2 regions of the Achromobacter sp. CSND-B12 genome follow, and region 1 is predicted to be linked to the other one. Evidence: riboswitches for the same ligand, from Rfam matches in the RefSeq annotation. Region 1 holds a riboswitch; the other holds the start of a gene.
The links. A riboswitch is a leader RNA that binds a small molecule or an ion and turns the genes downstream of it on or off. The one in region 1 is predicted to bind glycine.
Positions count from the first base shown of each region.

Region 2: it holds a riboswitch for glycine, as region 1 does, so the genes downstream of both, gcvT (glycine cleavage system aminomethyltransferase GcvT) here and ACUTAG_RS03325 (D-amino acid dehydrogenase) in region 1, are expected to answer to the same signal.

Region 1 covers NZ_JBREGJ010000001.1:730,314-735,436, forward strand. The annotation lists gene ACUTAG_RS03315 (3-hydroxybutyryl-CoA dehydrogenase) at 1-906, shown strand, start outside; gene blaELC (ELC family class C beta-lactamase) at 934-2,160, opposite strand; glycine riboswitch at 2,298-2,388, shown strand; glycine riboswitch at 2,390-2,476, shown strand; gene ACUTAG_RS03325 (D-amino acid dehydrogenase) at 2,521-3,750, shown strand; gene ACUTAG_RS03330 (sulfite exporter TauE/SafE family protein) at 3,802-4,545, opposite strand; gene ACUTAG_RS03335 (PhzF family phenazine biosynthesis protein) at 4,690-5,123, opposite strand, start outside.
Region 2 covers NZ_JBREGJ010000001.1:2,223,918-2,229,040, forward strand. The annotation lists gene gcvP (aminomethyl-transferring glycine dehydrogenase) at 1-1,742, opposite strand, end outside; gene gcvH (glycine cleavage system protein GcvH) at 1,834-2,211, opposite strand; gene gcvT (glycine cleavage system aminomethyltransferase GcvT) at 2,310-3,410, opposite strand; glycine riboswitch at 3,498-3,620, opposite strand; glycine riboswitch at 3,654-3,746, opposite strand; gene ACUTAG_RS10375 (ZIP family metal transporter) at 3,816-4,709, opposite strand; gene ACUTAG_RS10380 (superoxide dismutase) at 4,737-5,123, opposite strand, start outside.

The sequences.
Region 1 (5,123 bases):
GCGCGCGGCGAGCGCGCCGAAACCTTCGCCCGCGTGCTGGGCGGCCTGCGGCGCGAACTGGGCACGCTCGTGCGGTTAGGCCTGCTGGACGAGGCCCAGGCCGACACCGCGCTGGGCCGCGTGCGCCTGGTGGCGCGCGAGGACGCCCTGGCCGACCTGGCCCGCGCCCGCGTGGTGTTCGAGGCGGTGCCCGAGCAACTGGACATCAAGCGCGACACCTTCGACTGGCTCGGCGAGGCCTGCGCGCCGGACAGCGTTATCGCCTCCACCACCTCGACCTTCCTGGTCACCGAACTGGCCGACATGGTGCGCGCGCCCGGCCGCTTCCTGAACGCGCACTGGCTCAATCCCGCCTACCTGATCCCGCTGGTGGAGGTGAGCCCCGGCCCGCGGACCAGCGACGCGGCGTTGCAGGACCTGCTGGCGGTGCTGCGCCTGGCCGGCAAGACGCCGGTGCGGTGCGCGCCCGCCGCCGGCTACATCGTGCCGCGCATCCAGGCGCTGGCCATGAACGAGGCGGCCCGCATGGTCGAGGAAGGCGTGGCCAGCGCCGAGGACGTCGACACCGCCGTGCGGCTGGGCTTCGGCCTGCGCTTCTCGGTGCTGGGCCTGCTGGAGTTCATCGACTGGGGCGGCGGCGACATCCTCTACTACGCCTCGCACTACCTGTCCGGCGCGCTAGATGCGCGCTTCGCGGCCCCGGCCATCATCGAACGCAACATGGAACAGGGGCGCAACGGCCTGCGCGAAGGGCAAGGCTTCTACGACTATGGCGGCATGGACGTCGAAGCGTACAAGTTGCGGCGGCTGGGCGAGTTGTGCGCGCGGCTGGAGATCATGGGGTTGCTGCCGAGGTTCGATGGCGCCAGGGCGGCCGGCCAGGCGCCCCCTGCGGCCCGATCCTGAAGGCCGCCGCGCGCCGGGCGGCGGCATTCACGGCGCCAGCGCCTCGAGCACCCGCAGCGCCAACCGCACCCGCGCCTCGTTGGGATAGTTGCGGTTGGCCAGGATCACGATGCCGAGCTTGCGCGACGGCACGAACGCCACGTAGGCGCCAAAGCCATTGGTGGCGCCGGTCTTGTTGACCCACACCGCCTGCTGCGGCGCCAGCGGCGGTTGCTGGGCCTTGACCGGCAGGGTCTCGAACGCGAACTGGGCGGAGTTGCCGCGCACCAGGTCGTCCACCGACACCGGGTAGCGATACTGTTCCCAGATCAGGTCCTGCGTCATCGCGCCCAACTGGTAATAGCCGGTGTGGGTCTCGGCGATGGCGCGCTGCAGCGTGGCGTCGACCGGCGCGGCGCCCAGGTTGATCTCGACGAAACGCAGCATGTCGCGGGCGCTGGACTTCACGCCGTAGGCCTCGTCGGCCAGCACGCCCGGGTTCAGGCGCACCGGCGCGTCCTGCTTGTCGTAGCCCTGGGCGTAGTCGGGCATCTTGCGCGGCGGCACTTCGAGCCAGGTGTCGCGCAGGCCCAGCTTGGGAAACAGCTGCTGCTCCATCGCCGCCACGTAGGACTCGCCCAGCGCGCGCGCCGCCACCACGCCCAGCATGCCGATGCTGGGGTTGGCATAGGTGCGCTTCGTGCCGGGCGCATACCGCGGGGTCCAGGCCTTGAGGTAGTCCATCAGTTGCGCCGTGTTCTGGACCGCGTCCGGCACCTGCAAGGGAAAGCCGCCGGCGGTGTGCGTGGCCAGGTTCACCAGCGTCAGCTTGGCGAATTCGCTGCCTTGCAGCTCGGGCACCCACTTGGCCGGACTGTCGGCCAGCGACAGGCGGCCCGTGGCCTGCGCGTAGGCGGCCAGCGTGACGGTGAAGGTCTTGCTGATCGAACCCAGTTCGAACAGGGTGTCGCTGGAAACGGCGCGGCGCGGCTGGCGCGAGGCGTCGCCATAGTTGAAGAAGCGCTGCTCGCCATTGTGGCTGACGCCGATGGCCATGCCGTCGATGCCATATTGGCGCATGACCTCGGCCACCGCGGCGTCGACGGCGGCGGTGGCGCGATCGGCCTTGGCGGGCGTGGATGCGGAGGCCGATGCCGTGGCTGCCTTGGCGGCCGGCGCTTGCGCAACGGCCGGGCTGGCCGAGGCGGTGCCGGCCAGGGCCAGCGCCAACGTCGTGGATAGCAGGGAAATACGGAACATTGCCGGAGCGCGCATGCGGGATCGTCCTTTCGTTTTCTGACCGGCGCGTGCCGCGCGGGTTGGCGCCCAGTGTAGAGCCTATCCGCCTCCTTCCTGGTATTAACCCTGAGTCCCGCTCGCGGCAGATTTTGGCTATTCTCACTGCGTCGATTCAAAACCCCGCAGAAGAGTCCCGTCCCCGTGGCGGGCGCCGACGGAGCAACCGCCCCGGAAACTCTCAGGCAACAGGACTGCGCGGTCTAGACAATCTGGAGAGAGGCGCCTGGCGCCCACCGAAGGGGAACCCGCGCCCTCGCGCCCGGGTGAAGCTCTCAGGTACAGAGACAGATGGGGTGCCGCGATCATCGGATCGTGGCCACGCCATCTGGAGCCATCATGCCCCGCATCGCCATCATCGGCGCCGGTATCACCGGCGTCACGTCCGCCTACGCCTTGAGCAAACTGGGCTACGACGTCACCGTCTACGACCGTCAGCGCTATCCCGCCATGGAGACGTCCTACGCCAACGGCGGCCAGTTGTCCGCCAGCAATGCCGAAGTCTGGAACAGCGCCGCCACCATCATGAAGGGCCTGCGCTGGCTCGGCCGCCACGACGCGCCGCTGCTGCTCAATCCGCGTCCGAGCTGGCACAAGTATTCATGGCTGGCCCAGTTCATGGGGCAGATCCGCAACTATCGCCAGAACACTATCGCCACCACGCGCATGGCGATCGAGGCGCGCCAGCACCTGTACGCCATGGCCGAGGAGGAAGGCATCGATTTCGACCTGGAGCGCCGCGGCATCCTGCACATCTACCACGATGCCGCCAGCTTCGAGACCGCGCGCCGCGCCAACGCGCTGCTGCGCGAAGGCGGGCTGGAGCGGCACGCGGTCACGCCGGAGGAAATCCGCGGCATCGAGCCGACGCTGCAAACGCCCTGCCACGGCGGCTTCTATACGCCGTCCGACGCCACCGGCGACATCCACAAGTTCACCAGCGGCCTGGCGCGGGCCTGCGCGCGCCGCGGCGTGCGCTTCGAACAGGATGCCGACATCCGCGCCATCAGCCGCGACGGCCTGCCCTATGTGCTGGACCTGGCGCGCGAGGACGGCACGCGGCGCGAACAGCACGAAACCGACGCCATCGTGGTCTGCGCCGGCGCCGCCAGCCGCCAGTTCGCGCGGCAATTGGGCGACAGGCTGAACATCTATCCGGTCAAGGGCTATTCGATCAGCGTGCACCTGGACGACGCCGCCAGCCAGGCCGCCGCGCCCAGCGTGAGCCTGCTGGACGAGGCCGCCAAGATCGTCACCAGCCGCCTGGGCGACCGTTTCCGCGTGGCCGGCACGGCCGAGTTCAACGGCTTCAACCTGGACATCCGCGCCGAACGCATCCAGCCGCTGGTGGACTGGACCCGCCGCCACTTTCCCGGCGTGCGCACGGCGCGCGTGGTGCCCTGGTGCGGGTTGCGGCCGATGATGCCCGACATGATGCCGCGCGTCGGCCCCGGCAAGCGGCCCGGCGTGTTCTACAACACCGGCCATGGGCACCTGGGCTGGACGCTGTCGGCGGCCACGGCGCAGATGCTGGCGGCGAGCGTGCGGGAGGGGGTGGGACTGTCGTAAAGCCATTGCGGCAGAGCACAGGCCGGGAGCGGGCCCGACGCGGACCGGCCCTCAATACCCCAGCAGCCGCGGCACCGACGACGCCAGCAGCGTCAGCCCCGAGCAGGTCAGCAGCCCCAGCACCAGGCGGCGGAACGCGACTTCGGAGATGCCGATGTACAGGCGCGTGCCCAGCAGCGTGGGGATCAGCATGGCCGGCGCCACCACGGCGAACATGGGCGCCATGTCGCGCGTGACGATGCCCGTGGCCAGGTAGGTGGCCATGGTCACGGCCAGCATCGACAGGTTGAAATTCTGGATCACGGCGCGCTGCGTGTCCTTGCCGAAACCGCGCAGCGTGCACCACAGCGTCGGCACGCTGCCGGCAAAGCCGCCGATGCCGCCCATCACGCCGCCCACCAGCCCGACCGCGCCGTCCCCCCAGCGATTGCCGCCGATGCGCGGCAGGCGCTGCGCCATCAGCATGACCGGACACCACAGCGCCAGCAGCGCGCCCAGCACCGCCTTGAACCAGTCCACGTCCAGGTGCGGCAGGATCAGGACGCCCAGCGGAATACCCGCCAGGCCACCTAGCAGGAAGGGCCACAGCAAGGGCCAGTTGAAGCCGCGCCGCACCGAGAATACCGCCAGCAGCTGGCCGGTGAGCGCGCCGAACACGGCCAGCGCCGCCGCCAGCCGCGGATCCAGCACCCAGGCCCAGAACGACATGGCCACCATGCCGAAGGCAAAGCCCGACAGGCCCTGCACGAATCCCGCCACGGCCGCCCCGACGGCGACTATCCACACCGCATCCATTGCCCTGCGTCTCCTTGTTGTCGTGTCCGGCGGCGGAAGGATCGTTCCGTCCGGCTCTCGTGACGGCAGATTCTAGGCGCGTGTCGCGGCGGCCTTATTTGAAGTGTTGATGAGGCAATAGGTTTTCGGTGATGGCGGCGCGGTTCACAGGAAGATCGTGCCGCGCAGGTACAACGCGGCCTGGCCGCTGATGATGACGCGGCCGTTGTCGCGCAGCTCGCAGCGCAGCTGGCCCTTGCGCGCCCCGCCCTGCTCGGCGGTGAGCCGGGTCTTGCCCAGCCGCTCGCCCCAATAAGGCGCCAGCGAGGTGTGCGCCGACCCCGTGACCGGGTCTTCGTTGACGCCGACGCGCGGCCCGAACCAGCGCGACACGAAGTCGTAGCGGGTGGACGGCGCCGTCACCGCCACGCCGCGCACGTCGAACGCCGCCAGCGCGGCGAAGTCGGGCGCGAGACCGTCGATCAGGCTTTCGTCGTCGATCACCACCAGGTAGTCGTCGGTGCGGTACAGCGCGCGCGCCGCCGGCAGGCCGAGCGCCCTCAGCAGGCCGTCGGGGATGGCTTCGGCCACCGGGCGCC
Region 2 (5,123 bases), 1.5 Mb from region 1:
CCGCGGATCGCCAGCAGGCCGGCGTATTCGCCCTGCGCGCCCGAGTTGGGCTGCAGGCTGATGTTGTCGTAGCCGGTGATCTCGCACAGCGCGGCCGACAGGCGCGTGATCAGCTCGTCATAGCCCTTGCTCTGCGAGGCGGGCGCGAACGGATGCACCAGCGCGAACTCGGGCCAGGTGATGGGGATCATCTCGGCCGTGGCGTTCAGCTTCATGGTGCAGGAGCCCAGCGGGATCATGGTGCGGTCCAGCGCCAGGTCCTTGTCGGCGAGCTTGCGCAGGTAGCGCAGCATGTCGGTTTCCGACTGCACGCTGGAGAACACCGGGTGCTTGAGGATGGCGCTTTCACGCGCCACCGCGGCGGGGATGCCGCCGGCCGCCTTGGCGTCCAGCGCGTCGATGTCCAGTTCGACGTCGTCGCGTTCCAGGCCGGCGGCGAACACGTTCACCAGCGCCTGCAGGTCGGCGGCGGTGACGGTCTCGTCCAGCGACACGGCCAGGCGGGCGCCGTCGACGCGGCGCAGGTTGATGTGCTCGCACTCGGCGGCCGTGATGATGGCGGGCGTGGCCGGGCCGGTTTCCAGCAGCAGCGTGTCGAAGAAGGTGTCGTTGGCGACCTTGATGCCCAGCTTGCCGAGTTCGGCGCGCAGGATGGCGGTGTAGCGCTGCACGCGCTCGGCGATGCGGCGGATGCCGGCCGGGCCGTGCCAGACGGCGTACATGCCGGCCATGACGGCCAGCAGCACCTGCGCGGTGCAGATGTTCGAGGTGGCCTTCTCGCGACGGATGTGCTGTTCGCGCGTCTGCAGCGCCAGGCGCATCGCCGGGTTGCCCTGGGCGTCCTTGGACACACCGACCAGGCGGCCGGCCATGTTGCGCTTGAAGGCGTCCTTGCAAGCCATGAAGCCGGCGTGCGGGCCACCGAAACCGAAAGGCACGCCGAAGCGCTGGGCCGAACCGATGGCGATGTCCGCGCCCCACTCGCCCGGCGCGGCCAGCAGCGCCAGCGCCAGCAGGTCGGTGGCCACGGCCACCACCGCGCCTTGCGCGTGGGCGGTTTCGGCCAGCTTGCGGTAATCAGCCACCGAACCGGTGCTGTGCGGGTACTGCAGCAGCACGCCGAAGCATTCCGGCAGGCCTTCGGCCTCGTCGCCGACGGCGATCTCGATGTCCAGGCCCTCGGCGCGCGTGCGCACGACTTCGATGGTCTGCGGATGCACGTGGCGCGAGATGAAGAACACCGGGCTTTGCGACTTGGCGCTGCGGCGCGCCAGCGTCATGGCTTCGGCGGCGGCGGTGCTTTCATCGAGCAGCGAGGCGTTGGAGATGTCCAGCCCGGTCAGGTCGGCGACCATGGTCTGGTAGTTCAGCAGGGCCTCCAGGCGGCCCTGCGAGATCTCGGGCTGGTACGGCGTGTAGGCCGTGTACCAGGCGGGATTCTCGAGAATGTTGCGCAACACCACGTTGGGCGTCTGCGTGCCGTAGTAACCCTGGCCGATGTAGTTGCGAAAGACCTTGTTGCGGCCGGCGATCTGCTTCAACTCGGCCAGCACGTCGGCTTCGCTGCGCGACGGCGGCAGCGCCAGCGGCGCCTGGCTGCGGATCTTGGGCGGCACGACTTCTTCGATCAGGGCGTCCAGGCTGGGGCTGCCGATGGCGGCGAGCATGGCGGCCTGGTCGGCGTCGGAGGGGCCGATGTGGCGGGGGATGAAGTCGGTGTGGGTGTCTAGGGCGCGCGACATGGGGGATCTCGAGATGGCGGTGTCGTCGGGAGGGACGGACGGTGATGCATGGACGGGCGGCGGCGCCAGCGCCGCGCCCGCCCTGACGGGCTTAGCCGTTGGCCACGGCTTCGTAGCCGGCGGCGTCCAGCAGCTTGTCGGCATCGGCGGCGTTGACCGGCTTGATCTTGAAGATCCAGGCGGTGAAGGCCGATTCGTTGATCAGGTTGGGGTTGCTTTCCAGCTCGTCGTTGAACGCGACGATTTCGCCGGCCACGGGCGCGTAGATGTCGGAGGCGGCCTTGACCGACTCGACCACGCCGGCGGTCTCGCCCGCGTTCAGCTTGGCGCCGACCTTGACGTCGCCGACGAAGACCAGGTCACCCAGCTGGTCCTGGGCGGTATCGGTGATGCCGACGACGAACACGTCGCCTTCGGCTTTGACCCATTCATGGGACTCGGTGTACTTGCGATCGGTGGGCAGACTCATGAGGACTCCTGGGGGATTCGGATAAGGAAATGGTGTTGCGCGCCTCGCGCCGGCGGCCGCGCCCCCGCAGGGCCGGCCACCGGCGCGAAGCTTCGAGTTTACGAGTGTTCGACGGCTTTGCCGTTACGGACAAACGGCAGCTTGCAGACCAGGGCGGGCACCCACTTGCCGCGGATGTCGACCTCGACCGTGTCGCCCGCGGCCACGCCTTGCGGCAGGCGGGCAAAGCCGATCGACACGCCCAGCGTCGGCGACATGGTGCCGCTGGTGAGCTCGCCCACGCCGTGCGCGGTGCGCACCGCCATGTGGGCGCGCATCACGCCGCGTTCCTGCAGCTTCAGGCCGACGAAGGCGGCGGGCGTGGCGAACTGCTCCAGCGCGTCGCGGCCGATGAAGCGGCGCTCGGGGTTCTTCAGGGACACCGTCCAGGTCAGCGCGGCTTCGCCGGGCTGGGTCAGTTCGTCCATGTCCTGGCCATACAGGTTCATGCCGGCTTCCAGGCGCAGCGTGTCGCGCGCGCCCAGGCCCGCCGGGCGCACGCCCTGGGCCGCCAGGTCGCGCCACAGTTGCACCGCCTCGGCGGCGGGCAGCACGATTTCAAAGCCGTCTTCGCCGGTGTAGCCGGTGCGCGCCACCAGCGTGTCGTCACCGACGCGCGCGGCCACGAACGAGGTCAGCGGCTCGCTGGCAGCCTGCCAGGCCGGGCGCGCGGCCCAGACCTTGGCCCGGGCGTTGGGGCCCTGCACGGCGATCATGGCCAGGTCGCGGCGCGGCGTGATGGTGACGTCGAACTTGCCGGCCTGCTTGACGCGCTGCATCCAGGCCATGTCCTTGTCGGCGGTGCCGGCGTTGACCACCACGCGCCATTCGTCGAGCGCGAAGAAGTACACGATCAGGTCGTCGATGACGCCGCCCTGCGGGTTCAGCATGCAGGTGTAGAGCGCCTTGCCCGGTACGGTCAGCTTGGCGACGTCGTTGGCCACCAGGCGTTGCAGGAGGGCGTAGGCGTCGGGGCCGGTGACGTCGGCGTTGAGCATGTGCGAAACGTCGAACATGCCGGCGTCCTGGCGCACCGCGTGGTGCTCTTCCAGTTGCGAGCCGTAGGCCAGGGGCATATCCCAGCCGCCGAAATCGACCATGCGGGCGCCGGAGGCGATATGTTCTTCGGCCAGCGGGGTGCGTTTGAGGGTTGCGGACATGCGCGGGTACTCCGGAGCGGCAGCGGTGCCAGGGTTACGGAATGCCGCTGGCGGACAGACGGAAAACGCCCGCGCAACGGCTGAATCTTCCGCCCCTCTGTCCTTTTGCCTGAGAGTTGCCCCGCGTGGCGGGTTTGCACCTTCGGCGCCTGGGCTGCTCGCTATGTCCCTGATTGGGCAGCGGCGCCAGGTCTCTCCAGAGTGCTGCTTTGCCGAGTCCGCGCGGTGAAAACCGGGACAGGGCAAGCATGCGCGGTATGGGATACCTGAGCGATTCCGGGCGAATTGCGCCTTCGGCGGCAGCCGCGAACGGCCGCTCTCTCCCGCAACATGCGTGACAGCGCCGAAAGCATACCGCGAAACGCGGTTCCGTTGTTGATCCGCGATCGCCGCCCGGGCGCCGCTTCAGCCCAGCGCCGTGTCCAGCAGCATCATCAGCACGAAGCCCAGCATCAGCCCGCAGGTGGCGTAGACCTCGTGCCCCTTGCGGTGCGATTCGGGGATGATTTCGTGGCTGATCACGAACAACATGGCGCCGGCGGCAAAGCCCAGGCCCCACGGCAGCAGCGCCGCCGACCAGCCCACCACGGCCGCGCCCAGCACCGCGCCCACCGGCTCGACCAGGCCCGACAGCATGCCCAGCGCCACCGCGAACGCGCGCTTGTAGCCCGCGGCGATCAACGCCACGGCCACCACCAGGCCCTCGGGGATGTCCTGGATGGCGATGCCGGTGGCCAGCGCCGTGCCGCGCACCGGATCGTTGCCGGCATAACCGACGCCGATGGCCAGGCCTTCGGGCAGGTTGTGCAGGGTGATGGCGAAGACGAACAGCCAGGTTCGGCGCAGCCGGTGGGCCTCGATGCCTTCGCGACCCTTGATGAAATGCTCATGGGGCAGCAACCGGTCCATCAGCAACAGCGCCGCCGCCCCCAGCAGGATGGCGGCGCCCACCGTCAGGCCGGCGCCCCACGGCCCCGCGCCCTGCGCCTCGGCCGCCGCGATGCCCGGCGCCACCAGCGAGAAGGCGCTGGCGGCCAGCATCACGCCGGCGCCGAAGCCGAACATGCTGTCCTGCATCTTCTGCGGGATGGTGCGCGCGAACAGGATCGGCAGCGTGCCCGCCGCGGTGGCGCCCGCGGCGACCATGCCGCCCAGCAGGGCGTCGGCCACGTGCGGCGCGTGGTCGTTGAAATAGACCCACATCTGGTGCAGGCCCAGGCAGGCGACCAGCACCGCCAGCGTCCAGACACTGACGCTGGTGGCCGCGGGCCGGATGCGATGACGGCTGAAGGTATTCATGGACCGCTGCCCCCGCGCAATGCCGGCTCAGCCCACGGCGGCGGCGTAGCGGCGCGCCACCTCGGGCCAATCGATCACATTGTAGAAGGCGCCGATGTATTCCGGGCGGCGGTTCTGGTACTTGAGATAGTAGGCGTGTTCCCACACGTCCAGGCCCAGGATCGGCGTGTTGCCCTGCATCAGCGGGCTGTCCTGGTTGGCGCTGCTTTCCACCGCCAGCTTGCCGGCGGGCGTCACGCTGAGCCAGGCCCAGCCGCTGCCGAAGCGCGTCAGCGCCGCCTTGGTGAAGGCTTCGCGGAAGGCGGCGTGTCCGCCCAGTTCGGTGTCGATGGCGCGGGCCAGCGCGCCGTCGGGCTCGCCCCCGCCCCGTGGCGACATGACCGACCAGAACAGGCTGTGGTTGGCGTGGCCGCC